2 linked regions of the Hahella chejuensis KCTC 2396 genome follow. The protein of the gene in region 2 interacts with the protein of the main gene of each other region in a pairwise test. Links are inferred from orthologs where the notes say so. Each region holds a gene or a part of one and is shown on either strand. Other genes may lie near its edges. The genes, in order: gyrB and gyrA.

Region 1 (14,633 bases), 5.1 Mb from region 2 along the record:
CGGCGCTCAGCCGCATCGCCGATGGCGAATCCCGCCGTCGCCAATTGAACCGGTTGCTCTATGAACTCAGAACCACCAGCCATTTCTTTCAAGCCAGCCTGACCGGCTGAAACACTCAGGAGAGACAGTGTGAAAACCCGTATCGAAAAAGACAGCATGGGCGAACTGCAGGTCCCGGAAAACGCCCTGTACGCCGCGCAAACCCAGCGGGCCGTAAATAACTTTCCAATCAGCGGCGAGCGTCTGCCGGACGCCTTTATTCGCGCGCTGCTTCTGGCCAAGTCCGCCGCCGCGCGCGCCAACGTCAAACTGGAGCTGATTCCCGCCAAAATGGGCGACGCTATTTGCGAAGCGGCGCAGCAGCTTCTGGCCGCCGACGACATGATGGCCCACTTTCCGGTCGACGTCTTCCAGACCGGCTCCGGCACCAGCACCAATATGAACGCCAATGAAGTCTTGGCGAATCTGGCCAGCCGTATTCTGGATGAAAAAGTCAGCCCCAACGACCACATCAATTACGGACAAAGCAGCAACGACATCATTCCCAGCAGCATTCACATCAGTGCGGCGCTGGAGTTAGACAAGCAGTTGCTGCCGGCGCTGCGTCACCTGTTAAAGACCATTCAGGACAAAGCCGCGCAAACCGACGGTTACATCAAGACTGGCCGCACCCACCTGATGGACGCCATGCCGGTGCGCCTGAGTCAGAGCCTGCTGGCCTGGGGCGCGCAAATAGAGCAGAGCATCAACGCACTGGCGGCGGCGCAACCTGCATTGCAAACCCTGGCGCAGGGCGGCACAGCGGTAGGAACCGGCATCAATGCGCATCCTGATTTCGCTGCGGAATTCAATCGCCAGCTCAGTGAGATGACAGGTCTGAACTTCAAACCGGCGGCGAATTTTTTCTCCCATATCGGTTCGCAGGACATCGCCGTCTCCCTGTCCGGTCAGCTGAAGACGGTCGCCGTCGCCCTCATGAAAATCGCCAACGACCTGCGCTGGATGAACTCAGGTCCGCTGGCGGGACTTGGCGAGATCGAGCTGGAAGCGCTGCAGCCCGGGTCCTCCATCATGCCTGGTAAGGTGAATCCGGTCATTCCAGAAGCCGCAGCCATGGTGGCGGCGCAAGTTATTGGCAACGACGCGGCCATCACCATTGGCGGACAGTCTGGTAATTTTGAGTTGAACGTGATGCTGCCTTTGATCGCTCGCAACCTGCTGCAAAGTGTTGAACTGCTGGCGAACGCCAGTCGTCTGCTGGCGGATAAAGCCATCGCCACTTTCAAAGTCAACGAAGCCAAGCTGCAGGAAGCGCTGTCCCGCAACCCGATTCTGGTCACCGCGCTGAATCCAATCATCGGTTACCTGAAGGCGGCGGAAATCGCCAAACAGGCTTACAAAGAGGGACGCCCGGTCATCGACGTGGCGGAGGAGCAAACCGATCTGTCCCGTCAGGAACTGGAGAAGTTACTGGACCCGGCCAAACTGACTCACGGCGGCCTGTAAGCGTCGCCTCACCGCTAAAGAAAAGTCTCGTGGCGCGCAGGCGTCACGACTTTTCCACTATCGTCGCAAGGGCGTCCTGTTTGCCTTCAGACGCTTCCTGCGCCGGTTCACTCAAAGCGTCGCTATCTGCGCTCTCATCTTGGGTATAACGATTAAGTGAGCAAACTTCGGAAAGAAAGCTCATCAGTGCGTTAGCGACATTTTCCTCTACCAAAGAGTAAGTGACATAAAGTCCTTTTTTCTCTTCCTGCACCAGCCCTGACGCCAATAATATGGAAAGATGTTTGGAGATAGCCGGCTTGGAGATATCAAACCGGTCGGCGATTTCTCCCGCCGTCAGCGGCGATTTCGAAAGATACGCCAGAATTCTTCTACGGGGGGTGGAGGACAGGGCCTTAAACACATTATCCGTACTCATATTAGTCCCTACTACGCTTATCAGTTTCTAATTGTTTTTAACGACAAGATTCATATAGAACCATCCCGGGGGGTAAATCAATGGTTAACATCGCCCCCGAGCTTGCTTCATAAAGACCACCGCTAGAGCTTCAAGTTCCACAGGCAAACAGACCTGAAGGCTCTCCCAGCTGGTCTCAGCAGAGAATATGCTGTTTTCATCGCCTTGTTATTAATCAGGCAGACAAATAGCTTCCTTCTATTTGTCTGCAACGACAGGGCCTGCACAGGTCAGGCCCTGTCTCCCGCGGCTAGCCGCCGCGCAGGCGCATCCATGCGCCTGGTTATTAACATGCCAATATCATTGCCATATTAATAATTCATCGTGGCGGCGTTTTTTGGAGGGATGAGTGGGTCTGGATGACGAAGAGTGGAAACTGGACAGCAAGCTCGCCATGTTCTCCGCCGAGGGTGAGAAGTACTGGAAGTACCTGCGTATTCTGACGTCAGACGAGGATGTTCTTTCTCGTTACAACGATAAACTCACTCCCCTAATGAAACGCTCCCTTACTGGAAAATAAAGCGAAATAGAGTATGTAATTACACACTAACTCACTCTGAGCATTCGATATCTTCACTGTTACTCGCCCACAGTAAACTTCTCAGGTTACGCCGCTGTCTCCCACAGCGGCCTGCTATGTCGGCAAACCATTTACCCCCGTCCAGACATTCAGCAGAGACTGAACCGCCCAAAGCATTGAGGTTGTGGGAAATGTTCTTTATGGTGTAATAAGGCTGCGTCAAGGACAGTACCGAGCCGCTCAGCGCCCCACCAAATGTCGCCCGTAATGTTCAGGTGTAGGGTCAGAAAGGAGAGCCTCGGAGACGCGTAAGTAACGCTTCCGCACAAGGAGAGTATTATGGGCCGGCTGTCAGGCGTTCTGCGCGTCCTCGTTTGCTGCCTCTCATTCTTTGCATTAACTTCACCCAGCGCGGCGCAAACTCCCGCTAATGTTCTAGTCGTCGGCCAGATCGCCGAACCCAAGTCCCTGGACCCCCACGCCGTCACTGCCCTCAATGACTTTCGCATTCTGATCAACCTCTATGACGGCCTGGTGCGTTACAAGGACGGAACCTTGGAGGTAGAGCCAGCGTTGGCGGAGTCCTGGACCATCAGCGACGACGGCAAGATTTACACCTTTACTCTGCGCAAAGGCGTGCTATTTCATGATGGCGCGCCACTCACTGCAGAAGCGGTAAAGTTCAATTTCGAGCGTATGCTTGACGAGAATCATCCTTATCACGACACCGGTCCTTTTCCCTTAGCGTTTTTCTTCAGTCCGATAGAGAAGGTGGAAGCAATCGACGACCTCCAGATTCGATTCGTATTAAAAGCGCCTTACGCTCCGTTTCTATCCAACCTGGCTTACCCTACCGGTCTGATTATCTCGCCTGACTCAGTGAAAAAGTACGCCAAGGATTATGGGCGACATCCTGCGGGAACCGGCCCTTTCCGCTTTGCTGAGTGGGTCAGCAACGCCAAAGTAGTCATTGTCCGCAACGAAAATTATTGGGATGACGCGCCGCCTCTGGAAGCGGTGGTGTTCCGTCCAATCACCGACGCCAACACGCGGATGGCGGAAATGTTATCCGGCGGCGTGGATCTGATGGTGGAAACCCCGCCGGATAATCTGGCTGTGTTCGAGAAAGATCCTGGATTCCAGGTTTATCAACAGGCAGGACCGCATTTATGGTTTTTAATTCTCAACAACAAGAAAGGCCCCTTTGCGGATCGCCGTATGCGTCAGGCGATCAACTACGCTATTGATAAGAAGGCGTTAGTGGAGAACGTGTTGCAAGGCACTGCTGAAATCGCCAAAGGACCCATCCCGCCCGCCTTCGCCTGGGCGTATAACACAAACCTGGATACTTACGCTTATAACCCCGACAAGGCGCGGGCGCTGATCAAGGCGGCGGGGCGCGAAGGCGCGCAGCTCACGTTTTATGTGACGGAAGGGGGCTCAGGAATGCTGGAGCCTGTCGCTATAGGAGCCGCGATTCAGGCGGATCTCGCCAAAGTGGGTCTTCAGGTAAAAATAGTGACTTATGAGTGGAATACCTTTCTCAGCAAAGTGAATCCCGGATTGCCGGGAGACGTCGATATGGCGGAAATGGCCTGGATGACCAACGACCCCGATACCTTGCCTTATCTCGCCTTACGTAGCGACGCCTGGCCGGATAAGGGCGGCTTCAACTCCGGTTACTACGCCAACCCCAAAGTGGACGATTTGCTTGAGCGAGCGCGTCGCGCGACAGACCAGGATGAGAGAGCCACACTTTACAAGGAAATGCAGTTCATCGTAGAGGAAGACGCTCCCTGGGCGTTCATCGCCAATTGGAAGCAAAACGCCGTCAGCAATACACGTGTTAAAAACTTCAAATTGCAACCTTCATTTTTTTTGGATTTAACAGCGGTGAATAAGCTATGAAACTTATCTGGAAAACCTAACCGGCGATCTACTACATACAAACAAGTATTACTGCGTGACTATGATCTTAAACACGCTATCTGTAATTTATTGGTTCGTTAGCTGTCTAATAGTAAATTTCTTTAAAATCATCTTATTAATCTATTTTTTAGATGGAGTTTACACTAGTAACCGGCAAAAGCCGCTTAATTTTTAAGTTAAAATTATCATGAAAATTTATAACGTAATTATTGATCGGCGATCACTTTTTAATAACGGGAAATTGACCGACAATCCTGTCCCAGGAAGATCAAAAAATAGACGCTTTAATCCATTTTTACCGCTATAAAAGTGAAGAAATAGCCCGCGTCTAACCAAGCTATCGCCTCCAAAATAAGCACTTCCAAAAGGACCATTTTCAATGAGCAAAGGAAAAGAAGTCGCGAAAAAACCCATTTACGCCCCAAATTCCCCTCCAAACTCTCCGAGCTGTCACAAGATTTCTTGCAAGGAAAAACACTGGAATACTCGGGAGTTTTTGTCACCTATTCTCCCCCGTTTTCCCATCGCCAAAGAAAAGCTCTGATATCCATGTGGGGCTATATCGCCAAACGTCTCCTTCTCGTCATTCCTGTTCTGTTCGGAATGACCGCAATCGTCTTTTTGATCATGGCCATGATTCCTGGAGATCCCGCCACGGCCATCCTCGGCGCCTATGCGACGCCTGAGAATATCGCCCGAATTAACCGCCAACTTGGGTTAAATCATAGCCTATTTGAACAATATTTCATCTGGTTGGGACACATTCTGCAAGGTGATTTAGGCCGTTCTTACAGCTTGAATCGCCCTGTGTTGGACGAGGTTTTAGAGCGCTTCAGCGCTACCTTGACGCTCGCCGGCGCCTCCTTTTTGCTATGCTCTCTGTTCGGACTATTGGCGGGGATTGTTTCTGCGGCGCGTCAGTTCAGCTGGGCGGACAGACTGATCACATTGTTGGTTTTGATTGGTATTTCAACGCCGTCATTCTGGCTGGGATTGCTGCTTATATTAGTGTTCGCCGTCACGTTGCAATGCCTACCGGCGAGCGGTATGTACGCCATTTACGGCGGCGGCGGTTTTCTAGACTTACTCTCACATCTCGCCTTACCGGCCGTCACGCTGGCGGTCATCGCTACTGGCGTAATCGCCCGCTTAACGCGAGGCGCCATGCTGGAAGTGTTGCGGCAGGACTATATTCGCACCGCTCGCGCCAAGGGACTGAGTGAGCGCCGCGTTATCTATCGCCATGCTTTCAAAGCAGCCTTGGTCGCCATTATCCCAGTATTAGGCATTCAGGCTGGCTTTGTGCTTGGCGGCGCTGTCTATATTGAAACAGTGTTCCAATGGCCGGGAATAGGCCGCATGTTAGTGCAGGCGATCGCGACTCGGGACATCCTGCTCGCACAAGGCGGGGTGTTGGTGGTCGCTACCTCCTACGTCCTTTTTAACCTGGCTGCGGATGTGGCGCAGCATCGACTTGATCCCAGACTGACCTCATGACTCGCTCATCTCGCCCCAGCGCCTGGACCCTGTTCAGGCATAATCACATCGCATTTTTTGGGCTTTGCCTGTTTCTTTTTGTCGCAGTCATCGCTCTGGCGGCCCCGTTATTACCGTTGTCTGCGCCGAATGACACCGCGCCGGCGGAGCGATTACTACGCCCATTAAGCGAGGGACATTTATTGGGGACGGATCATCTGGGAAGAGACCTCCTGTCTCGTTTGATATGGGGGGCGCGCGTCAGCATCGCTGTGGGTTTATCCGCCACGCTGATCGCTTCCGTTATCGGCTCCGCGTTGGGACTGGTCGCAGGCTTTGCGGGAGGACGAACGGATAATGTATTGATGCGCGGCGTTGATATGTTAATGGCTTTTCCATACATTTTACTGGCGTTGGCGATAGTCGCCGCATTGGGGCCGGGATTATCGAACGCTCTCTACGCCATCGCTCTGGTGAATATTCCCTTCTTCGCCCGCAATATCCGAGGCGTCGCTTTGAGTCTGACAAGACGGGATTTTGTCGACGCAGCCAGGCTTTCCGGCAAAGGTCCTGTGCGCATTCTGCTAACGGAAATACTGCCTAATGTAGCTCCCGTCATCGTCATCACCATGTCGACAACCCTGGGCTGGATGATATTGGAAACCGCAGGACTCAGTTTTCTCGGTTTGGGCGCACAACCGCCGCAAGCGGATCTGGGCTCAATGCTGGGGGAGGGACGCAAGTTGCTGTTCACGGCGCCACATGTGTCGGTTATTCCAGGGCTGATGATCTTCGCGCTGGTCATGAGCGTCAATTTGATTGGCGATGGCGTCAGGGACGTGCTTGATCCCAAATTGAAATCCGGTTCTTTAACCCGTCCCGCCGCCATGACGGAAATACAACGCGCACCGAATCAGATATCCTCCGACACCAAGTCACAAAACGCTCTGGCGGTGTGCAATCTATACACCGAGTTTCAGGTTGGGACGGATATATACAAGGCGGTGAACGGCGTCAGCTTTGAGTTGGGAAAAGGGGAGTGTTTGGGGTTGGTAGGCGAATCCGGCTCCGGTAAGTCTGTCACGGCGATGTCGCTGCTCAGGTTAGCGCCTACGCCGCCTGGACGCATCGTAGGAGGCCAAGTCTGGCGGAGCGGGGAAGATCTACTCTCTTTCCCACTGCATCGCATACAGGCGCTCAGAGGCGGGAAAATCGCCTACATATTCCAGGACCCTCTCTCCAGTCTACACCCGCTTTTTAGCGTCGGCGCCCAGGTCGCAGAGGCTATTCAAGCGCACCAGCCTTATTCTCATGCGGAGGCGTGGCGCGCCGCAGTGACCCTGCTTGAACAAGTGCGCCTTCCCAACGCCGCGTCCAAAGCGCACAGTTATCCCCATGAGCTTTCCGGAGGCATGCGACAGCGGGTTTGCATCGCCATGGCTCTCGCCAATCATCCACACATCATCGTGGCGGATGAACCCACTACCGCCCTGGATGTCACGGTACAGGCTCAAGTGTTAAAGTTGATGAACCAACAGCGGACACAAAGCGGCGCGGCGCTTTTGTTCATTACCCATGACTTTGGCGTTGTTTCCGAAATCTGTGATCGCGTGGCGGTCATGTACGCCGGTCGTATCGTGGAAGTGGGCGCCGCCTGGGAGGTATTGAACAGACCCGCTCATCCCTATACCCGCCTTTTGATTGATTGCGTCCCCATTCCAGGTCGAGGCCAACACCGCCTGCCCGCAATTCCTGGCTCTCCTCCCGCGCTAAACAATCTCCCTGTCGGGTGCGCGTTCGCAGAGAGATGTCCTTTCGAGGAAGACGACTGCCGCAACAATGATATTGGTTTACGCTCACTGGGCGATCATCGTTTCGCCCGCTGTATCAAACCCCTATGGAAAGCCGATCCATGAGCGATGCTCTCCTGACCGCCAGCAACCTCACTCGTCACTATGGCGGCGAACGTGATTGGCTTGGACGACGCAAGCCGCTTATTCAGGCCGTACAGGGCGTGGATCTAAGTATTCAGGCCGGCGCCACGCTAGGCATTGTGGGGGAATCCGGTTGCGGCAAGTCCACCCTGGCGCGCATGTTGGTAGGCCTTGATCAACCCAATGCAGGCCACGTGGCGTTACATGGGGGGTCGCGCAATGATTGGGGCCGTGACGGACATCAGCAGCTGCATGCCCAGATCCAGTATGTGTTTCAGGACTCTCTTAGCGCTCTCAACCCCCGTAAAGCGATCAGTGCGATTTTAGAGGCGCCAATGGAGCTTCTACTGGGGATGAAGAAATACGCACGCTCCAGACGTTTACAGGAGCTTATGGAGGCCGTTGGATTACGGCCAGAGCTACTTGAGCGTTATCCTCACGAATTATCCGGCGGCCAGGCGCAACGCGTCGGCATTGCACGAGCATTGGCTGCGCAACCTCAGATCCTGATTCTGGATGAACCGGTTTCCGCGCTGGATGTCTCTATACAGGCCCAGGTGCTGAACCTGCTGCAGGATCTCCAGCAGCGCTATCGCCTCGCTTACGTATTTATCAGCCATGATCTGGCCGTCGTGGAAGCAATCAGCGATATGGTCGCAGTGATGTATTTCGGACGCATCGTGGAACAAGGGCCAGCCAGCGAGCTGTTCCGGTCTCCCAAGCACCCTTACACCCGTTTGCTACTCGACTCTATCCCGCTTCCTGGTAAAAAAGGTTTGCGAGGGGAGAGCGAAACCATAGAGCTTCCCGATCCCGCCGCACCGCCACCCGGCTGCCCGTTCGCTCCCCGCTGCGCCAATGCGCGGGACAAATGTCGCCATGAGCTTCCCAAACTTCGACCTATGGAAGGAGAGGAGCGCATAGCCGCTTGCCATTTTCCTGTGGGGGAGATTCATTGACGCCTTAATGACGGCTCTTCTGGGAGATTTGCCGCAATCAGAGCTCTCATAGATTTATCAGCGGCCATCAGACTTTCCCATTTTATCCTCCTCTGACATGCCAGCTTTTGTCTCTTCAATGGCATAAAATCTATACGTCGTGGAATAAGTCTGAATTGATATGGAGATAACTTAGAACATTGTCCAAAGCCATCGTTGCGTGTTGCCTCTAAGTTAAGACAATTCAGGTATATGCCTAGTCAGAAAACTCTATAATGTCGCTCCCGCGTTGCTTCACCCCCTGTTTAACCTTTTCTGAATATAAGGAGTGAAGATGAGAATTAACGTAATAGGAACCAGTGGCAGCGGAAAGTCCACTTTCAGTAAAAGGCTTTCAAAAAAGCTCGACATTCCTTATATAGAAATGGACGCCCTATATTGGGGGCCTGACTGGCGAAACCATCCAGAAGAAATCTTCAGCGCCCGGGTTGCGCAAGCACTGCAGCAGGAAAACTGGGTATTGGACGGTAATTACAACAGCAGAACGCAGCTAAAGTGGGAGAGAGCGCAGATAGTCGTTTGGATTGACTACTCTTTCCTCCGCACACTCTTCCAAGCAATCAAAAGAGCAATAACCCGCATCATTACAAAAAAGGAACTTTGGGCGGGCACAGGCAATAGAGAGTCATTACGCAAACTGTTCAGCAGGGATTCTATCGTCCTCTGGACCATTACTACCTATAAGAAAAACCGCGAAAAATCCCTGTCGATAATGAGAGACCCGCAATACGGCCACATTCGCTTTATTCGGATTCGTTCTCCAAAAGAGATGGAGAACTGCCTGCTTTCATGGAACTCATAAACAAACGATGGCGAAAAAAAGGGCTGCGATTGCAGCCCTTTTAAATTTTTTAATATAGAGAGGAGAGGTTGTTACACGTCCAAGTTCATAACAGACAGCGCGTTGGTCTGGATGAAGTCACGACGCGGCTCTACATCATCGCCCATCAAAGTGTTAAAGATCTGATCCGCAGCGATTGCATCTTCAATGGTGACTTTCATCATGCGACGCACAGCTGGGTCCATGGTGGTTTCCCACAGCTGCTCAGGGTTCATTTCGCCCAATCCTTTATAGCGCTGAATGTTCAACCCACGCTGAGCTTCCTTCATCAACCAGACCAACGAATCGTCAAAGGTCTCGATAGCCTGGGTCTTTTCACCCCGCTTCACATAAGCGCCAGCCTCAACCAGACCGTCCAGTTTTTCGGCCATATCGGCAATATTGGTGTAAGAGCTGGAGCCAAAGAAGTCCTGGTTGAAGGTGTATTTATAGTCCACGCCATGCTGAACCAGTTCCACCTGAGGCAGGAACAGACTTCTTTCCGCATCTTCCACGACGCTGATAACGTAGTTGTTACCAGTGCTGTTGTCATAGCCCAGCTTCTCATTGAGCAAGGCGACCCAGGTTTCAACGGCGGATTTATCTTTGAGTTGCTCCTGAGTCAGGCGTGGGACGTAGAGAAGCTGATTCAGTACGCCTCTAGGGTAGGCTCTGGACATGCGTTCAATGACGCCTGTCGCCGTACGATAGTCCGTTACCAGTGTCTCCAGCGCAGTGCCAATAATGGGCGGAGCATCCGGATTCACAAACAGTTGTGTGTTTTCAAGCGCACTCTGAGTCAGGTACTGCTGTAGCGCTTTCTCATCCTTAACGTACTGCTCCTGCTTGCCTCTTTTCACTTTGTACAAAGGAGGCATCGCAATAAACACATGGCCGTTCTCGATGATTTCGCGCATTTGTCTGAAGAAGAAAGTCAGCAGCAATGTGCGAATGTGCGAACCGTCCACGTCCGCATCCGTCATGATGATGATGCTGTGATACCGCAGCTTGTTCACATCAAACTCTTCACGGCCAATACCACAGCCCAGAGCTGTAATCAGGGTGCCGACTTCAGCGGAAGACAGCATCTTGTCGAAGCGAGCCTTTTCAACGTTCAGGATCTTCCCTTTCAGAGGCAGGATAGCCTGAGTTTTACGGTCACGCCCTTGCTTGGCGGAACCACCCGCCGAGTCACCCTCCACTATGTACAGTTCAGAGAGAGCGGGATCTTTTTCCTGACAGTCGGCCAGCTTACCGGGCAAACCGGCGATGTCGAGCGCGCCTTTACGACGCGTCATTTCACGCGCTTTTCTGGCCGCTTCTCGGGCGCGAGCTGCATCGATCATTTTGTTGACCACGTTCTTCGCGTCCTGCGGGTTCTCCGCCAGGAAGTCCGCGAAATAGGCATTCATTTCCTGCTCGACCGCAGTCTTAACCTCTGAGGAAACCAGTTTATCCTTGGTCTGCGAGGAGAACTTGGGATCGGGAACTTTAACGGAAATAATCGCAGTCAAACCTTCACGCGCGTCATCGCCGGAAGTGGCTACTTTAGTCTTTTTCAGCATGCTCTCTTTTTCAATGTAGCTGTTAAGAGAGCGGGTGAGGGCGGCTCTAAAGCCAGCCAAGTGGGTGCCGCCGTCACGCTGAGGAATGTTGTTGGTAAAGCAGAAAATATTTTCCTGAAAGGAGTCATTCCACTGCAGCGACACTTCTACAGCGGTGCCGTCTTCTCTTTCTTTCAGGAAGTGGAATACTTTGTTAATCGGGTTTTTGGTCTGATTGAGATACTCAACGAAAGCTCTTAATCCGCCCTCATACTCGAAGGTCTCAGTTTTCGCAGAGCGCTCATCATGCAACGTGATCTTAACGCCAGAGTTCAAAAATGCGAGTTCACGCAGACGCTTGGCCAGAATATCGTAGTGGAATTCGATGTTGTTAAACGTTTCTGCGGAAGGGAAGAAGTGAACTTCCGTGCCAGAACGGTCCGTTTCGCCAACCACGGATAAAGGCGCTTGTGGTACGCCGTGCTTATAAACCTGCTCATGAACTTTGTTGTCGCGGCGGATAGTCAGACGCAGTTCTTTTGAAAGCGCGTTTACTACCGATACGCCCACACCGTGCAGGCCGCCAGATACTTTATAGCTGTTATCGTCAAACTTACCACCGGCGTGCAACATCGTCATGATAACTTCTGCTGCGGAAACGCCCATTTCTTCATGGATATCGACAGGAATGCCGCGGCCATCATCGCTAACCGTGATTGATTCATCGGCGTGAATAGTGATCTTCACTTCTTTACAGTATCCAGCCAGGGCTTCGTCGATAGAGTTATCAACTACCTCGAACACCATGTGGTGAAGACCGGTACCATCATCAGTGTCGCCAATGTACATACCTGGACGCTTTCTTACCGCATCCAGGCCTTTTAACACTTTGATGCTTGAGGAATCATAATTTCCCGATGAGGACATATATCTCTCCTAACCGTCACACGCTAATTGTGGACTTTGGTGACAGCACCCTGTTCCACGTGAAACATTTGCGTGTCGTATTCTTGATTAAAATGGCCGAACAAATATTCTGACTGCTGTTTATCCAGGACCGTCACAAACACCTGGGCCCCTTTCTCCAACATTCTCGTCAACAGTGTTACCTGATTTCCGGTATCCAGCTCCGCTCCAACATCATCAATAAGCACGATGGGCCTTTGATTTGTCCGCCGCCGTAATATTTCTAATTGTGATAAGTACAGGTGAGTTATCAGGGTTTTCTGTTGACCTCTTGATAACACTTCCTTCGCGTGAACCCCACCGACCTTTACTTTAATATCCGCCCGGTGCGGGCCTAAAGTCGTAAATCCTTTTTTTACGTCGCTTTCAACGGACGACGCCAGCTGATCCATATGATTGACATCATTCTGATACCAACCATTGCTTAGCGTAATCGTCAGCTTGTCGCCAATATCCCTGGTTTGTTCACTGGACTCTTTCAGAGATTCGATGAGGATTTCCTTCAGTTCAGCGAAATAAGCGTCTCTATATCGGCTTATCTCATCTGAATACGCTACGTACTGGTTGTCCCACGCACTTAACTCAGAACGGCTAATATTACCACTTTTCAGCAATTTATTCCTTTGCAATAGCAATTTGCGCCAGTTCTGCCAGACCACCTTGAACTGGTGTTCCACGTGAAACACTCCCCAGTCGACAAAGCGACGTCTCTCCCCAGGGCCACCATTAATAAATCCGAAGGTATCGGGCGTAACAATCAGTATAGGAAGCGCCGCCGCCAGCTCAGATAAAGTTCTGGCGCTCTCGCCGTTGATCCTGACCCGGGTCAGCTTGCCTGTTTTCTGGCGGCTAACGCCAATACGGAAAGATTTTCCTGCATCTTCGTTGACGGCTTCGCCAAAGCAGACCATTTCATCGGATAGATGTGAAACAGCGTAGTCCAGCTCTTTAGTACGAAAAGACGCCCCCCGACCCAACAGGTAAACGCCTTCCAAAAGACTACTTTTTCCACTTCCGTTATTCCCGTGAAATAACAGTAATCTCGCAGAGGTATCCAGCTTCAGACTGGAGATATTACGCAAGTTAGTGAATGCAATACGACTAAGACCCATTCAAACAATCCAATCGGGCTTCAGGAAACGTGGGTCAGTTTGGTCAATATAGGTTGCAAGCCGGTCAAGAACATCTCTACCGAAACCGCAATTAAAAGCATACCCATCAGACGTTCTATCGCGATAATGCCCCGCTTACGAAGCACTTTATACAAGAAGGTGGAGCTCATAAGCGTGACCGCGGTGACAGACCAGGCCAGCAACACCACGATGGACCAATCCATCATTCTTTCCGGCTCCCGGGTGGAAATTAAAATCAGCGTCGCTAACGCGGAGGGACCCGCCACAAAGGGGATCGCCAAAGGCACGATAAAAGGCTCGCCATCGGGGAGATCTTCAAGCCACTCTCTCTTGGCGGGGAAGATCATACGCAGCGCGATGATAAATAGTACGATAGCGCCAGCTATACCCACAGACTCTTTGCTCAGGCTGAATATTTTGAGCAGATACTGTCCACAGAACAAAAACACCAACAGAATCGCCAAAGCGATCAACAGCTCTCTGAACAAAACCTTCTTTCTTCTTTTGACGTCTACACGTTCAAGAATACTCAGGAACAAAGGAATATTCCCTAACGGGTCCATGACCACTATCAATAAGGTCAACGCGGATACGATATCCATCAACTTCCCCTTAAACAAAAAAACCTAACACAACAATGTGCTAGGTTCTTCAACTACGCTAGGTGAACCGTCGTTACTGAATCAGGCTGAGCCTTTCATCCATAAACATATCCAGCTCTGGAGCCAGTACATGTACATAACGGTCGAAATACAAAAATTGTTTTAGCAGCAACGCAAACTCCCTAGGAAAGTGCAAACCGTGCTGCTCACCGATTCTCACCAGATCCATCAGAATATTGTTAACTTCATCATCCCCAGTCTGCTGGTCGTAATATATCGGCGGCATATCAGGCGTCATCGCATCCATTTTCTTATAAACGTCGGCAATGTCCGCAGCCAGGTCATCTACGCTTAATTGAGACTTGGTGATGCCTATTCGCGACATAGCATCGGCCATGCCGTGAAAATTCCCCATCATTATCGCAGTGATGAAATCAGACACCGCCTGCCAGGTTCCTGCGCCAATTCGGCCTACTATGCCAAAGTCGATAAACCCGATGCGACCATCTTCCAACACCATCAGGTTGCCAGCGTGAACATCCGCATGAAAAAAGTCGCACTGGGTTAAACTGGCGAACCAGGTATTCATCGCTGTAATCAGCGTCTTTTCCGGATCAGAGCAGTATTTGCGAATAGTTTCCAGATCCGTTAGAGGCACGCCATAGAAGCGCTCCATGGTTAACACTCGCATGGTGCTGGCTTGCTCATATACGGTGGGCACGACCGCTTGATCGTTTCCGCTACTCAC
Region 2 (14,782 bases):
TGGGTCTTCACCCAGTTGCTTCAGACCCAGAGATACGCGGTTACGCTCGCGATCGAACTTCAATACCTTAACGGTAATTTCGTCACCAACGTTAACGATTTCGCTAGGATGCTTGATACGCTTCCAAGCCATGTCAGTAATGTGCAACAGACCGTCAACACCACCCAGATCCACGAACGCGCCGTAGTCAGTCAGGTTCTTAACGATACCCTTGACTTCCATACCTTCCTGCAAAGTCTGCAGCAGAGCGTCACGCTCAGCGCTATTTTCAGCTTCCAGAACAGCACGACGTGAAACAACTACGTTGTTACGCTTCTGATCCAGCTTGATAACTTTGAATTCGAGATCCTTTCCTTCCAGATGCGCCGTGTCGCGAATCGGACGCACATCTACTAAGGAGCCAGGAAGGAATGCGCGGATGCCGCCCAGTTCAACAGTGAAACCACCTTTGACCTTGCCGTTGATAACGCCGTTAACAACTTCGTTTGCTTCGAAAGCTTTTTCAAGATCTTTCCAGGCTTCCGCGCGCTTCGCTTTTTCGCGAGACAGGCGGGTTTCGCCAAAGCCGTCTTCAACTGCGTCGAGAGCAACCTCAACTTCGTCGCCGACTTGCAGATTCAGTTCCCCTTTCTCGTTCAGGAACTGTGCTACAGGGATTACACCCTCGGACTTAAGGCCTGCGTTTACAGTAACCCAGTCTTCATCGATATCAACCACTACGCCCTTAACGATAGAGCCGGGTTTCATATCAATTTGTTTTAAACTTTCTTCAAAAAGCTCAGCAAAGCTCTCGCTCATTGTGTTTCCTGTTGAACATTTTCATCCGCGCGGCCAGCAAGCACGGTCTGTTCGATTAAAATCTTAATTCGGGCATTACTGGCATACTCCCGAAAAAAGATCACCGGTTAATTAATTTACCGCAGTGACGGACACTCAGGATTGACGGGAAGACCAGATCTGGAGTACTTTCTCCAACACCTCATCCACCGAAAAGTCAGAAGTATCAAGGACTACGGCGTCATCCGCAGGTCGCAGAGGAGCGTTTGACCGATTCATGTCACGCTCATCGCGTTCCTTTATCTCATTTAAAAGGTGCGAAATTTTAACACTCTCGCCTTGCTGCTTCAACTGATCATATCTTCGCCGCGCCCTCACTTCGGCGCTTGCGGTCATAAATATCTTACATGGGGCGTCAGGAAATACGACCGTCCCCATATCGCGCCCATCGGCCACCAACCCCGGAGCGGACTGAAAATCCCGCTGCCGCTGCAACAAGGCGGCTCGCACCAAAGGATACGCGGCAACCCGCGAAGCCATAGCGCCACAGGTTTCCGTCCTGATTTCCAGAGTCACGTCGTCGCCCATTAAAATAACGGACACCGGCTGACCGGGAGTTCTCGCTTCAAAGCGCACATCCAAGGTTTCAGCGACCTTCGCTACAGCGTTTTCATCCGCCAAATCAACGCCCTGTCGCTCAGCGCTCAAGGCGGTCAGGCGATACAGTGCGCCGGAGTCCAAAATATTCCATCCCAACGCCTGCGCAGTAAGCTGCGCAATGGTCCCCTTACCTGAACCTGAGGGACCATCAAGGGTGATGACAGGAATGCCGGAGCTCACCTTCATGCCGTCTCCTCAGCCCGAAGATTAAAACCAACCTCATTCGCCAAAGCAGTGAACCCCGGGAATGATGTAGCGACGTTGGCGCAATCTTTAATAACAATAGCGCCGGTCGCTCTCAAAGAGGCCACGGCAAACGCCATTGCAATACGGTGATCGCCATGACTATCCACTGTGCCGCCGCCAATTTCAGCGCTGCGCAACACAATACCATCTTCTTTCACTTCACTGCTGACGCCTAACGCAGCCAAGCCATCAGCCATGGTTTGAATACGGTCGCTCTCTTTGACGCGCAGCTCTTCCGCGCCACTCAGAACAGTTTCTCCCTCAGCGCACACCGCTGCGATAAACAGGACCGGAAACTCATCAATGGCCAAAGGCACCTGCTCCTCTGGAATACGAATTCCTTTCAAGGGAGCATAGCGCACACGAATATCCGCTACCGGCTCGCCGCCCACTTCTTTGTGGTTAGATAGCTCAATGTCGGCGCCCATCATTTTAAGAATACTAATTACTCCAACCCGAGTCGGGTTGACGCCCACATGACGCAAGGTCAGGTCTGACCCAGGAGTAATGCTCGCAGCAACCAGGAAAAAAGCCGCGGAAGAGATATCAGAAGGGACGTCAATTTTGGTGGCGCTCAGCTTATGTCCGCCCTTAATCGTCACCTTGGAGCCATTTACATCTACAGGATAACCAAAACCACGCAGCATTCGTTCGCTATGATCACGAGTTGGCGCAGGCTCTGTCACCGAGGTTTCCCCCTCCGCATAAAGACCTGCGAGGACCAGACTGGACTTTACCTGGGCGCTGGCGACAGGCATATCATAATGAATACCATGAAGTCTGGAGCCGCCCTTAATTTTGACCGGAGGGCGCCCACCTTCAGAAGTGGAAATCTCCGCCCCCATTTCCCGCAACGGCTTTGCAACACGCTCCATAGGGCGTTTGGACAAGGATTCATCACCAGTGAGTTCGACATCGAACGACTGCCCGCTCAACAAACCTGCAAGCAAACGCATGGAGGTTCCAGAGTTCCCCAAATACAATGGCCCTGGCGGCTGCTTCAGACCATGCATACCCACGCCATTTATTGTTACCGAGCCACGGTCAGGCCCCTCAATGACGACCCCCATATCCCGGAACGCCTGCAGGGTGGCCAGAGCATCTTCCCCTTCAAGAAAACCTTCAATTTCCGTAACGCCTTCCGCCAGCGAACCCAACATGATGGAGCGGTGGGACATCGATTTATCTCCGGGCACGCGAATATCGCCGCATACCGGACCGCCTTTCCCGGCAACATAGGTCACATTGTTAGCCATATCAGTCTTGTAAGCCTTTCCTTCAAGCATTTTTGTGAAATGTTCGCGGGCCGCCCGGGCCCGGGTGAACACACCAAGTAAAGTTTGTCCGTCCCCATCAGCAATAGCGTTGCGCAGCTTTTTTAAATCCGCATCGAACGCATTCAGCACTTTCAGCACCGCGTCCCGGTTGGTCAGGTACACATCCCGCCACATCACCGGATCGCTGGCGGCAATACGGGTGAAGTCCCGAAAACCGCCCGCTGCATAGCGAAATATTTCTTTATTATCGTCCGCCCCCGCCAGCGTATCGACCAGCGAAAAGGCGATCAAGTGAGGCAGATGACTGGTTGCAGCCAACACCTCATCATGATGAGCCACCGACATGAAAAGCACTTCAGCCCCCATGCCACGCCACAGAGCCGCCACCACCCCCAGCGCCTGGGAGTCCGTCACCGGAAGCGGCGTCAATATGGTTTTGTGATTCTCAAACAGAGCACTATTGGCGGCCTGAACGCCACTCTTCTCAGAGCCGGCGATAGGATGCCCCAACACAGCATTTGCCGGCATTTCACCAAATACAGAGACAAAGGCTTTTTCTATTTCGCCTTTAACACTCCCTACATCGGTAAGGATGTGATCGCTCCGCAAAGCGGGCTTCATTTCCTCCAACACTGGCGCAACCGCTCCCACCGGCACAGCCAACACGATAACATCCGCCCGTGAAGCGAGAGTGACAAGATCCGGGGCAGACTCATCAACCACCCCCATACGCACGGCTAACGCAGCCTCAGTATCGCGCCGGTCATAACCAATTACCTTCTCCGCCAAACCGCGTTCTTTCACAGCTTTGGCGAGCGAACCGCCGATCAGACCCAGCCCGACAACGGCCAAACATTTAACTTGGGATTGCAACATTATTAATCAGGCGCGTTTGACGGCCATGTCCGTAAAAAATATAAATTGAAACGCCCTTAAAGAGCCAAGACATCACAAAAGCCAAACTTCTGAGACCAGCAGATGGCGCGCTTAAAGCACGCCTTTGGGATAGGACCCCAGACATCGCACGTCGAGAGCATCCCGGGACAACTCCTGAATCGCCGCACCGACCTCTGGCAGGTCTTTATGGCCGATAAAGTCCACAAAGAAGTGATAACGACGCGCGCCACTCAGGGCCGGGCGCGAATCAATTCTTGTCAGGCTCAGATTTTGACGATGAAACACACCCAGCATCTTGTACAGAGCGCCCGGCTCGTCGCGAATGGTAACCATTAGAGATGTTTTGTCATCCCCACTTGGAGGAGCCGAATTTTTACCAATAATCAAATACCTGGCGATCTGATCTGGATGATCTTCGATATTTTTCGCCAGAACTTTCATACCATACAGCCTGGCGCAGTGCTCACCAGCCACCGCCGCCGCATCCTGGCGTTCAGACGCCCTTTTTACAGCGTCCGCATGACTCGGAACCGCAATGCGCTCCACTCCCGGCCATCTTTCGTCCAGCCATTGCCGACACAAAGAAAATGACTGCGCCAAAGAATAAACAACCTTGATATCAGCGGCGTCCACTTGCTCTGGCGCAATTAAGAAGTGGTGAGTACGCACTTCCACTTCGCCACATATTAGCAAAGGCGAATTAACAAACACATCAAGCGTGTGACTTATTACCCCTTCATTAGAGGTTTCCACCGGGACCACGCCGTAGTGAGCAGACCCCGCCTCAACCTCTCGGAAGACCTCATCAATAGCGTAATGAGGCAAGCAAACGCCGGAGTGCCCAAAATGCTTGAGCGCGGCGGCATGCGTAAAGGCGCCTTCCGGTCCCAGAAACGCAATATGTAAGGGCGCCTCTAAAGCAAGACACGCCGACATAACTTCCCGGAACAGCCTGGCCACTTCTTCATCACTTAAAGGCCCTGGGTTCTCGTGCATGATTTTCCGCAAAACCTGAGCTTCCCGCTCCGGGCGATAAAAGACGACATCCTGCCCTGAATTGCCGCGCATTTTTACTTCCGCGACACTTTGCGCGCACTTGGCTCGTTCGCAAATCAACGCCAGCAACTGACGATCAATCTGGTCTATTCGTTCACGCAGCCTGGCGAGTTCGGTCTGCTCAGTGGTCATGAATCAGGCATTCCTCCCAGCAAAATCTTGCATAAACCCAATCAGCGCATCCACCGCCTCTTCAGGCAATGCGTTATACAAACTGGCGCGCATTCCTCCAACCGAACGATGCCCCTGCAGATTAAGCAGACCCGCCCCTTCCGCCTCTTGCAGAAACTTCTGATCCAGGCGGTCATCTTTCAGTGTAAAGGGCACATTCATCCAGGAACGACAAGACAGATCTATCGGGTTCGCATAAAACTCGCTGTCGTCTATGTATGAATAAAGTTTGTCAGCTTTGCGGCAGTTAATCGCCTCCATAGCCTGCACACCGCCTTTTCCTTTCAGCCACTTAAATACCAGGCCAGCCAAGTACCAAGAAAAAGTAGGCGGAGTATTGACCATGGAGTCGTTTTCACTGGCCACTTTATAGTTCAGCATAGTGGGCAGACTGTCGGAAGCATATCCCAGCAAGTCTTCCCGCACGATAACCAGCGTCAGGCCAGCGGGACCAATATTCTTTTGGGCGCCGGCGTATATCACCCCGAAGCGACTGATATCCACGGGACGGGACAATATGGTGGAGGACATATCCGCCACCAAAGGCTTATCGCCTACGTCAGGAATATCGAGAAACTCAACGCCGCCAATTGTTTCATTGGGCGTATAGTGCACATAACCTGCGCTCTCGCTCAAACGCCACTCGCTACGAGCAGGAATGCAGGCATAGCCATTATCTTTGGCGGAAGCAGCGACATTTACCTTAAGGTAGCGCCCCGCCTCCGCAATGGCTTTCTTCGACCAGATACCCGTATCGATATAATCCGCTTCGGCGCCGAGCTTCAGCAAATTAAGCGGCACAGAAGCGAACTGAGTGGCGGCCCCACCCTGCACAAAGAGAACTTTGTAATTGTCGGGCACAGACATCAGCTCACGAAAGTCACGCTCAGCTTCAACCGCCACAGCAACAAAATCGTCACTGCGATGACTCATCTCCATAATTGACAGACCTTTACCCCGCCAATCGAGCAGTTCCGCCTGAGCCTGCAACAACACTTCCGTAGGCAGCGCGGAAGGGCCCGCGCAAAAATTAAACTTTCTATCAGCCATACAGGCCGCTCTCCGGTATTTGGTCAACCAAACTTCTTAGACAAGCCAACCGAAGCGAAAGTTATTCTTCCGCCTCGGAGCCTTCCTCACCTGCGTCGCCAGAGTCCAGATCGTCTCCGTCAACGGCTTCGACTCCTTCACCTTCCTCGCCCTGGAAGTCGCTCTCGTCTTCCTCGGGCTCCGCGATCCGCTCTACACCGACTAAATCTTCCGATTCGGACAGACGGATCAATCGTACGCCCTGAGTATTTCTTCCGACGATAGAAACCTCGTCCGAGCGCGTCCGCACCAGCGTTCCCTGGTTACTGATCAACATTAGCTGATCACCGCTGATTACCTGCACAGCGCTCACCAGGTCGCCATTTCGTTCAGAGCATTGGATAGCGATAACGCCCTGACCTCCACGCCCGTACACAGGGAATTCAGATACTGCGGTCCGCTTACCGTAGCCCTTGCGACTCGCCGTGAGGATATAGGCGTCTTCTTGCGGAATGATAAGGGAAACGACAGTTTGTCCTTGCGCCAAACGAATCCCTCTAACGCCGCGAGCGGTACGCCCCATTGGTCGCACATCATCTTCATTAAAGCGAATGGCTTTGCCGCTGCTGCTGAACAGCATGACGTCTTTCTTGCCGTCGGTAATGGCTGCGCCGATCAGCATGTCGCCTTCATCCAGCGCCAAAGCGATCAAGCCGCTGCTGCGAGGGCGTGAGAAGTTCTCCAAAGGCGTTTTCTTAACCGTCCCCTGACGCGTCGCCATGAACACATAGTGATCTGCCGTGTACTCACGCACCGGCAACATAGTAGTGATGCGCTCATTTTCCGCCAGCGGCAGGATGTTGACGATCGGACGTCCACGCGAAATACGGCTGGCCTGAGGAATTTCATAGGTCTTAAGCCAATACAGTTTGCCGTGGGAAGTAAAACACAAAATCGTGTCATGAGAATTGGCGATCAGTAGCTTTTCAACAAAATCCTCATCGCGAATCGCCGTTGCGGCCTTGCCTTTGCCTCCGCGTTTCTGCGCCTGGTAGGCTTCCAGCGGCTGGGTCTTGGCGTAGCCTTTGTGAGACAACGTAACCACCATGTCTTCTTCAGCGATCAGGTCAGCAATCGTGAGGTCTCGCTTGGAGGCGGTAATTTCCGTAACGCGAACATCGCCAAATTCTTCGCGGACAGCTTCCAGTTCTTCACGGATGACAGCCATCAGACGCTCTGGATTTTGCAAAATTTCCAGCAATTCAGCAATTTGCTCGATGATGCTGCGGTACTCGTCGTTAATCTTCTCGATTTCCAGCCCGGTCAGCTTTTGCAGACGCAAGTCCAGAATGGATTGCGCTTGCACTTCAGACAGGTAATACAGACCCTCACGCAGACCAAACTCAGGAGCCAGATCATCAGGGCGACAGGCGTCTTCGCCTGCGCGCTCCAGCATGCCTGTCACCGCTCCCGGAGCCCAGCCCTGCGCCATCAAACGCTCTTTGGCTTCCGCGCCAGTGGAGGATGCCTTAATTACGGCGATAACAGGATCGATATTCGCCAAAGCCACCGCCTGCCCCTCCAGGATGTGGCCACGTTCACGGGCTTTACGCAGCTCGTATATGGTCCGGCGAGTCACCACTTCACGGCGATGACGCACAAAACATTCGATGCAATCTTTCAGATTCAGCAGTTTGGGCTCGCCATTGATCAAGGCGACCATGTTGATGCCGAATACGGTTTCCAGCGGCGTAAGAGCGAACAGGTTATTCATGAGCACGTCCGCGTTTTCACCGCGACGCAACTCAATCACCACCCTCATGCCTTCCTTGCTGGACTCATCACGCAGTTCGGTGATGCCTTCAACCTTTTTCTCTTTGACCAGCTCAGCGATTTTTTCGACCAGCTTGGCCTTGTTAACCTGGTAAGGAATTTCAGTAATTACAATCGTTTCCTTACTGGTTTTCTTGTCCTGTTCAATTTCGTAACGAGCGCGAATATAAATTCGACCGCGACCAGTGCGGTAGGCTTCCAAAATCCCAGCACGACCATTAATAATCGCTGCGGTGGGGAAGTCAGGACCCGGGATAAACTCCATCAACTCATCAATGGTTATATCGCTGTTATCCAGGTAAGCAAGACATCCATTGACCACTTCGGTCAGGTTATGAGGAGGAATGTTCGTCGCCATCCCTACCGCGATGCCTGAGGACCCATTTACAAGTAGATTGGGAACCTTGGTCGGAAGTACGACGGGAATCTGCTCTGAGCCATCGTAGTTAGGGGCGAAGTCGACCGTCTCTTTATCGAGATCGGCCAGCATTTCATGGGCGATCTTCTCCATGCGGATTTCCGTATAACGCATCGCTGCTGCGCTATCGCCGTCTATGGAGCCGAAGTTGCCCTGCCCGTCCACCAAGGTGTATCGCAGGGAGAATGGCTGCGCCATGCGTACGATGGTGTCGTATACGGCGGAGTCGCCATGAGGGTGATATTTACCGATGACGTCACCAACCACACGGGCGGATTTCTTGTACGACTTGTTCCAATCATTACCCAGCTCGTTCATCGCAAACAAAACGCGGCGGTGCACCGGCTTGAGACCGTCTCGCGCATCCGGCAAAGCACGGCCGACGATAACGCTCATCGCGTAGTCGAGGTAGGATTGTTTTAGTTCATCTTCAATATTGACGGGAAGTATTTCTTTGGCGAGTTCAGCCATAATATAGCAATAACCTATTCTAGAAAGGATAGTTCGGTTCTTGTTCTACCCACAGTCTGTCCAAACCCTGGTTCGCTCGTTTTGCAGTCGTTGAACCCGGCGGGGAGTCAGTTCAAGCGGCATATAATCGCACACTCTTTACTCGACCAAGGGCTGCGCCACAAGCGGTCAAGTCTAGCATAGAAGGCGGCGGCAACGAAGTTAATTAGGGTGAGAATAAGATATTTTTTAGGCGTTAAAGGCATTCTCCCGGGGACGAGAGAAGCAGGTTGGCGACGCGCATCAGCAGGCGCGCGCCAATCGTTTATAGCGAATCAGGCAGACTGATGAAACCGCTGAGGGGCGACGAAGTCTGAAACAGCGCGCAGTACGTCCTTACGACTGATCTGCCCCACCAATTTTCCCTCTTCAACCACAGGAAACCGACGCCGGCGATTATTAATGAAGCGCTCACTCACCGCCAGAATATCTTCCTCCGGCCCGACAACATCCACATCCACGGTCATATATTCAGCGACAGTGCCGCCCAAAGATTCATAGTCATAGTAACTGCCGCTCAGAATACTTTTCAGGCAGTCCACTTCCGACAGCATCCCCACAAGGTTTCCCCTGCCATCTACCACAGGAGCGCCGGAGATACTGTTTTTAAGGAGTTTATGAATCGCTTCAAACAACTCTGTTTCAGGGGAAAACACAACCAAGTTGGTTGTCATATAATCACGCACTTTCACGGATCGCAGCATGGGACTCTCCTAAGGCAGGCATTTGCTGATGGTTATTGTTAACCGCCCTGTCAGCGTACTCCTTTCATTACACTGATACCTTAAAGATACGCCCATATGCCGGAAACGCCAACCAATGAGCCCGGAGCGAGCGCCCCGGGTTTGATGTCAGTCCAACATGACCTTATTCAAATACGATGGTCTTGTTCTCATGAACAATCACCCGGTCTTCCAAGTGATAGCGCAAGCCCCGGGCAAGCACTTGTTTCTCTACGTCTTTCCCCAGCCGCACCATGTCTTCGATGGTGTCGCTGTGATTCACCCTGATCACATCCTGCTCAATAATTGGGCCTTCATCCAGATCCTGAGTGACGTAATGGCAGGTGGCGCCGATCAGCTTGACGCCACGCTTGTACGCCTGATGATAGGGGCGGGCGCCAGCGAAAGACGGCAGGAAGCTGTGATGGATATTGATAATGCGTCCCGTATATCTGTCGCACAGCTCCGGCGGCAGAATCTGCATGTAACGCGCAAGAACGATCACTTCCGCATCCAGAGCATCCACCAGTCGCTCAACCTCAGCAAATGCGACGGACTTGTCATCAGGGTCCACCGGCACGTGATAGTAGGGAATGTCATGCCACTCCACCATGCGGCGCAGGTCATCATGATTGGAGATAACTCCGACGATCTCCCCATCCATCTCCTTTGCGTGCCAACGGTGCAACAAGTCCGCCAGACAGTGAGACTCCTTACTCGCCATCAGAACAATTCGCTTGGGTTGCTGCGAATCCGCCACATGCCAGCACATCTGAAACTCACGGGCAATCGGTTCGAACGCAATACGAAATGAGTTCAGATCAAAAGGGAGCGAACTCGCCTTTATCTCATTCCGCATATAGAACCAACCGTTGGTCGGGTCCGAATGATGGCTCGCTTCGGTTAGCCACCCATTATAAGTAGCCAGAAACGTGGTTACCTTCGCAACAATACCCACCCGATCAGGGCAGGCGATTACCAGTCGATATGTTCTTTCCATTATTTTCCTACCAGCTGTGAGACGCCAGCGGGATGCGACAGACCTCTATGCGTTAAAGACTGCTTCGCACCGCTTAGCCATCGCAAAGTCCAACTCATGCAGACCTTTAATAGTATGACTCCACCAGGTAACCCTGACCTTGCCCCACTCGGTCACCAGTTCAGGGTGGTGGTTAATTTCTTCGGCAATAGCGCCAACCTTGTTGGTGAACTCTAACGCCAAAGCGAAGTTTTTGAATTTGTAGTCACGGCTGATCATTTGCACGCCGTTACGCTCTTCCAAACGCCACTCAGGCACCTGACTCAAGTACTTCTCAAGTTTCGCCGGATCTACTTTTTCAGCGTCAGGTCTACAGGCCTCGCAACTTGGAATTGTATCGCTCATGCTTTTTCTCCTTGTTTTGAATTAAGCGTTTGCCGGGGCGCTCGCCCCAGCGTCGCTGTAGCCTAACTCTACAAGAAAGAGATCGCCAACATTTATCTTAGCCGACTATTTTCACAGCGCTTTCAGCAATGCGCTTACGCCATTCCGCTGGACCGGTTTGATGCACAGACTCGCCGTTTACATCCACCGCCACGGTAACCGGCATATCTTTCACTTCGAACTCATAGATTGCTTCCATTCCCAGCTCAGGGAAAGCCACGACATTGGAAGAACGAATCGCTTTAGAAACCAGGTAGGCGGCGCCGCCCACGGCCATCAGATAAACTGCTTTATTGTCGCGAATCGCTTCAATCGCCACCGGGCCGCGTTCGGCTTTGCCGATCATACCCATAAGACCGGTCTGCTCCAGCATAGTGCGAGTGAACTTATCCATACGTGTGGATGTGGTCGGCCCGGCAGGCCCAACCACCTCATCGCCCACAGGATCAACAGGACCTACGTAATAAATGAAGCGGTTATTCAAATCTACTGGCAAGGATTCGCCGCGAGCGAGCATATCCACCATTTTTTTGTGGGCGGCGTCACGGCCCGTCAGCATTTTTCCAGACAAAAGCACCGTATCGCCGGGACGCCAGGACGCGATTTCATCCCGTGTGACAGTATCCATATTCACTCGCTTAACGTTGGCGCCCACCTCCCAGGTGATTTCCGGCCACTCATCCAGATTGGGCGGCGTTTGCAATGCGGGACCACTGCCATCCAGCACAAAATGCGCATGGCGAGTCGCAGCGCAGTTGGGAATGATAGCGACGGGCTTGTTGGCGGCATGGGTCGGATAGTCTTTTACTTTGACGTCCAGTACAGTTGTCAAACCACCCAGACCTTGCGCCCCGATACCCAACGCATTGACTTTCTCGAACAGCTCCAGACGCAACTCCTCGCTACGGTTAGCCGCGCCACGCGCCTGCAAGTCCTGGATATCGATAGGATCAAGCAACGCCTCTTTGGCTAACTCCATTGCTTTCTCCGCCGTGCCGCCGATACCTATCCCCAACATGCCGGGCGGACACCAGCCAGCGCCCATCTTCGGCACCTGCTCCAGCACCCATTCTGCAACAGAGTCGGACGGGTTAAGCATCGCAAACTTGGACTTAGCCTCAGAACCGCCGCCTTTGGCCGCAACATGCACTTCGACTTTGTCGCCAGGAACGACTTTCATGTGGATGATAGCGGGGGTGTTGTCTTTCGTGTTCTTGCGCGCACCGTCAGGATCAGCCAGAACAGACGCCCGCAGAATATTGTCGGGATGCAGATACGCGCGACGTACGCCTTCATTAACCATATCCTCGACGCTCATGTTCGCCTCCCAGCGCACGTCCATTCCGATATTTAAAAACACAGTCACGATACCGGTGTCCTGACAGATGGGACGACGCCCCTCTGCGCACATGCGGGAGTTGATCAAAATTTGCGCCAGTGCATCCTTGGCGGCAGTGGACTCTTCGCGCTCATAGGCAGCATGAACCGCTTTAATAAAGTCGACGGGATGGTAATAGGAGATAAACTGCAGCGCGTCGAATACGCTGTCGATGAGATCGTCTTGACGGATCACGGTGGTCATGCACGCACTCTCTTTTTACATGGTTCTTGGAGTAGTCACAGCTTTGGCCGACAGCGACGCCTCCCAAGGGACGCCAAGTGCCCGCCTTATTTGATTTAGGCGGAAATTGTACCTAATTCGCCCCCCAAGTTCAGCCTTAAACTGTTAACGAATACGGCGCCTTTGCAACCGCAGCAGCCAGGGCCAGGTCTAATCTATTTTTCCCATTTGTGAATTAGAGAGTCCAACCACAGGAAAAATGAGCTAAACTCCTGACGATGCATGAGAAAATCACCAAACGCCTGCGCCTGAACGCCACTATTGCATCGGGCGAAAGGCTTATTTTATTGTGCGGCGTATGATTTCACGGCTTTCAGGCCGATGAAATCTAACCTATGCTGATAAAACTTTTTTGGCGAAGAACTGGAGCGAATAATTCAGTCACGCCGGGAACATTCTGAAAGCAATAATAAAAGGAAGAAGGTCCTACCTATGTTCAAGAAAACCTTTCTCAGTCTGGCGGTAGCGTCGGCGGTCACTTTATCGGGGTGTGGAGGCGGAGGCGGCGGCAACGCCAATGCTGGAGCGCAAAATGAATATGATGGGGATTTGCCCGATTCGCTAGAGGGGCAGTTTGAAGGCAGAACTTGGCCACTGTTCAATCCTGTCGCCAGCCTGGTTCCCGTCCCCAATGATCTTCTACTTGATCAAACCGCCGCGGACGGCACATTTTCAGACTCAACCGCAAACCCGGTCCTGGCGGCCCTGGGGTCTTTAAGCGGCGCATCCACCATTGCCCCAATAGACATATCATTCTCCGGCGAGCTGGATGGCGACAGTTTAAGCACAGACTCGTTTATTTCTTCTGACGGAAGCTTGGTCCCCAACCCGAATCAGAATGTCTTCTTGCTTGAATTGGCCTACGCCAGCAGGGAGCCGATTCAAGGTCTGTCCATTTCTGAGCCGCCCACTATACCTTTGGCAGCCGGCGCGCTATTGGCCGCCGCAGAGAGCGACCCAGCAACCGCAGCCGCCATTCTCGGGGCGGCAATTGCGGATGCGCCAGCCATTAAGGCTTCTGTTATTGAGTTATCAGGCGCCAGCACGCTAAGAATTCAACCAACCAAGCCCCTTAAACCAAAAACTCGCTATCTGGTTATAGTCACCAACGAAGTTGAGGACGCTACGGGGCAAGCCATAACCATGGACCCTAATTACTACCTGTTAACCGGCAGCGGCAATCTCCCCTCCTCCCAGCTTGAGCCTGTTCGCACCATTATCAACAGCTTCTGGGAACCTGTTGCGCAATCATATTTCGCATTGAACAACACTACCCGCTCAGCTCTGAGCATGAACCCGCTCTCTGCGAGCAATATCGCACTTACCTACTCTTTCACCACATCAGGGGACGAGAAGGTAATGGAGTATATCGCCAACCCGGCGGAATGGTTTAGCGATCAATTAACGGGCTTTATTCGCATCAGCGCCGCCAAAGCGGTCGTCGAATCGGGAACCAGTGTGGACAGCGATTCTGACGTAGATTATTCCGACATAAAAATCGCTGCGGACGGCGCAGTGGCGGCATTTCCCACTGCAGCACAAAAAGCCGCATTTACACCAATATTCGACTCCCCTCCCTGCAATGACAAAAGCGGAGCCGAGGCAATAGGTTGCGCATCGGCAGTCCTTGCAAGCAGTTTTTCAGCCTTGTTGCCCACTCCGCAGGCGCGGACCGTCACCAATACCAGCTCCAGCGTTCACGTGAACCTGATCTCGGCGCTAACCAGCTCATTCCTCGACGGGAGTAATGAGATCGAGCCGTTGGTCTCCCAGGGAACCATTACTGTCCCCTACTACTTGGGCGTTCCCACGGATTCGGACGGCACCCCCATCCAATCAAGCGCCTGGACCGCCAATAAAACTCTGGCGGATACGCTTAACACCACCTTCAGCTCTGCGGGACTGGCTCTGCCGCAAGGCGACACCAGCACCCGGGAAGCCACCTCATCAGTGGTAAATTACGTGTTCCCATTCCCGCAGCAAGTGGACGCCCTGCCTATTCCCTGGCTGGCGATATATCCCGACAATACCTCAGCCTGCCCCAAACCGCTAAAAACCGTCATTTTCCAACACGGCATCACTACGGATAGAAGCGCAGCGTTGTCCGTAGGAACAGCCCTGGCTGAAAAATGTTTCGCCACC

What was found.
Region 1: the proteins of gyrA (region 2) and gyrB interact in binary tests that used the Escherichia coli proteins (3 or more experiments, as listed by UniProt). The link is inferred for Hahella chejuensis KCTC 2396 from one-to-one orthologs.

Annotation. Positions count from the first base shown.
Region 1 is NC_007645.1:3,731-18,363, reverse strand. What follows is about bases 9,403-12,463. They hold gyrB (DNA topoisomerase (ATP-hydrolyzing) subunit B), read right to left. Parts: upstream 12,112-12,463; coding sequence 9,694-12,111; downstream 9,403-9,693. Other genes in these bases: recF (DNA replication/repair protein RecF), read right to left, coding at 12,135-12,463; HCH_RS00035 (shikimate kinase), read left to right, coding at 9,403-9,622. Outside these bases: HCH_RS00070 (hypothetical protein), read left to right, coding at 1-110; HCH_RS00065 (class II fumarate hydratase), read left to right, coding at 157-1,506; HCH_RS00060 (metalloregulator ArsR/SmtB family transcription factor), read right to left, coding at 1,550-1,924; HCH_RS34075 (hypothetical protein), read left to right, coding at 2,313-2,483; HCH_RS00055 (ABC transporter substrate-binding protein), read left to right, coding at 2,823-4,391; HCH_RS00050 (ABC transporter permease), read left to right, coding at 4,962-5,909; HCH_RS00045 (dipeptide/oligopeptide/nickel ABC transporter permease/ATP-binding protein), read left to right, coding at 5,906-7,804; HCH_RS00040 (ABC transporter ATP-binding protein), read left to right, coding at 7,801-8,781; more of HCH_RS00035, read left to right, coding at 9,095-9,402; more of recF, read right to left, coding at 12,464-13,262; HCH_RS00020 (MarC family protein), read right to left, coding at 13,283-13,885; HCH_RS00015 (ABC1 kinase family protein), read right to left, coding at 13,959-14,633. UniProt on the Escherichia coli protein: DNA gyrase negatively supercoils closed circular double-stranded DNA in an ATP-dependent manner to maintain chromosomes in an underwound state.
Region 2 is NC_007645.1:5,116,142-5,130,923, forward strand. What follows is about bases 5,996-9,205. They hold gyrA (DNA gyrase subunit A), read right to left. Parts: upstream 8,836-9,205; coding sequence 6,196-8,835; downstream 5,996-6,195. Other genes in these bases: serC (3-phosphoserine/phosphohydroxythreonine transaminase), read right to left, coding at 5,996-6,134; HCH_RS22395 (CBS domain-containing protein), read right to left, coding at 9,150-9,205. In the rest of the region: rpsA (30S ribosomal protein S1), read right to left, coding at 1-798; cmk ((d)CMP kinase), read right to left, coding at 934-1,623; HCH_RS22375 (bifunctional prephenate dehydrogenase/3-phosphoshikimate 1-carboxyvinyltransferase), read right to left, coding at 1,620-3,836; pheA (prephenate dehydratase), read right to left, coding at 3,948-5,045; more of serC, read right to left, coding at 5,049-5,995; more of HCH_RS22395, read right to left, coding at 9,206-9,578; purU (formyltetrahydrofolate deformylase), read right to left, coding at 9,742-10,596; HCH_RS22405 (4a-hydroxytetrahydrobiopterin dehydratase), read right to left, coding at 10,642-10,980; HCH_RS22410 (fumarate hydratase), read right to left, coding at 11,078-12,601; HCH_RS22415 (Ig-like domain-containing protein), read left to right, coding at 13,073-14,782. UniProt on the Escherichia coli protein: A type II topoisomerase that negatively supercoils closed circular double-stranded (ds) DNA in an ATP-dependent manner to maintain chromosomes in an underwound state.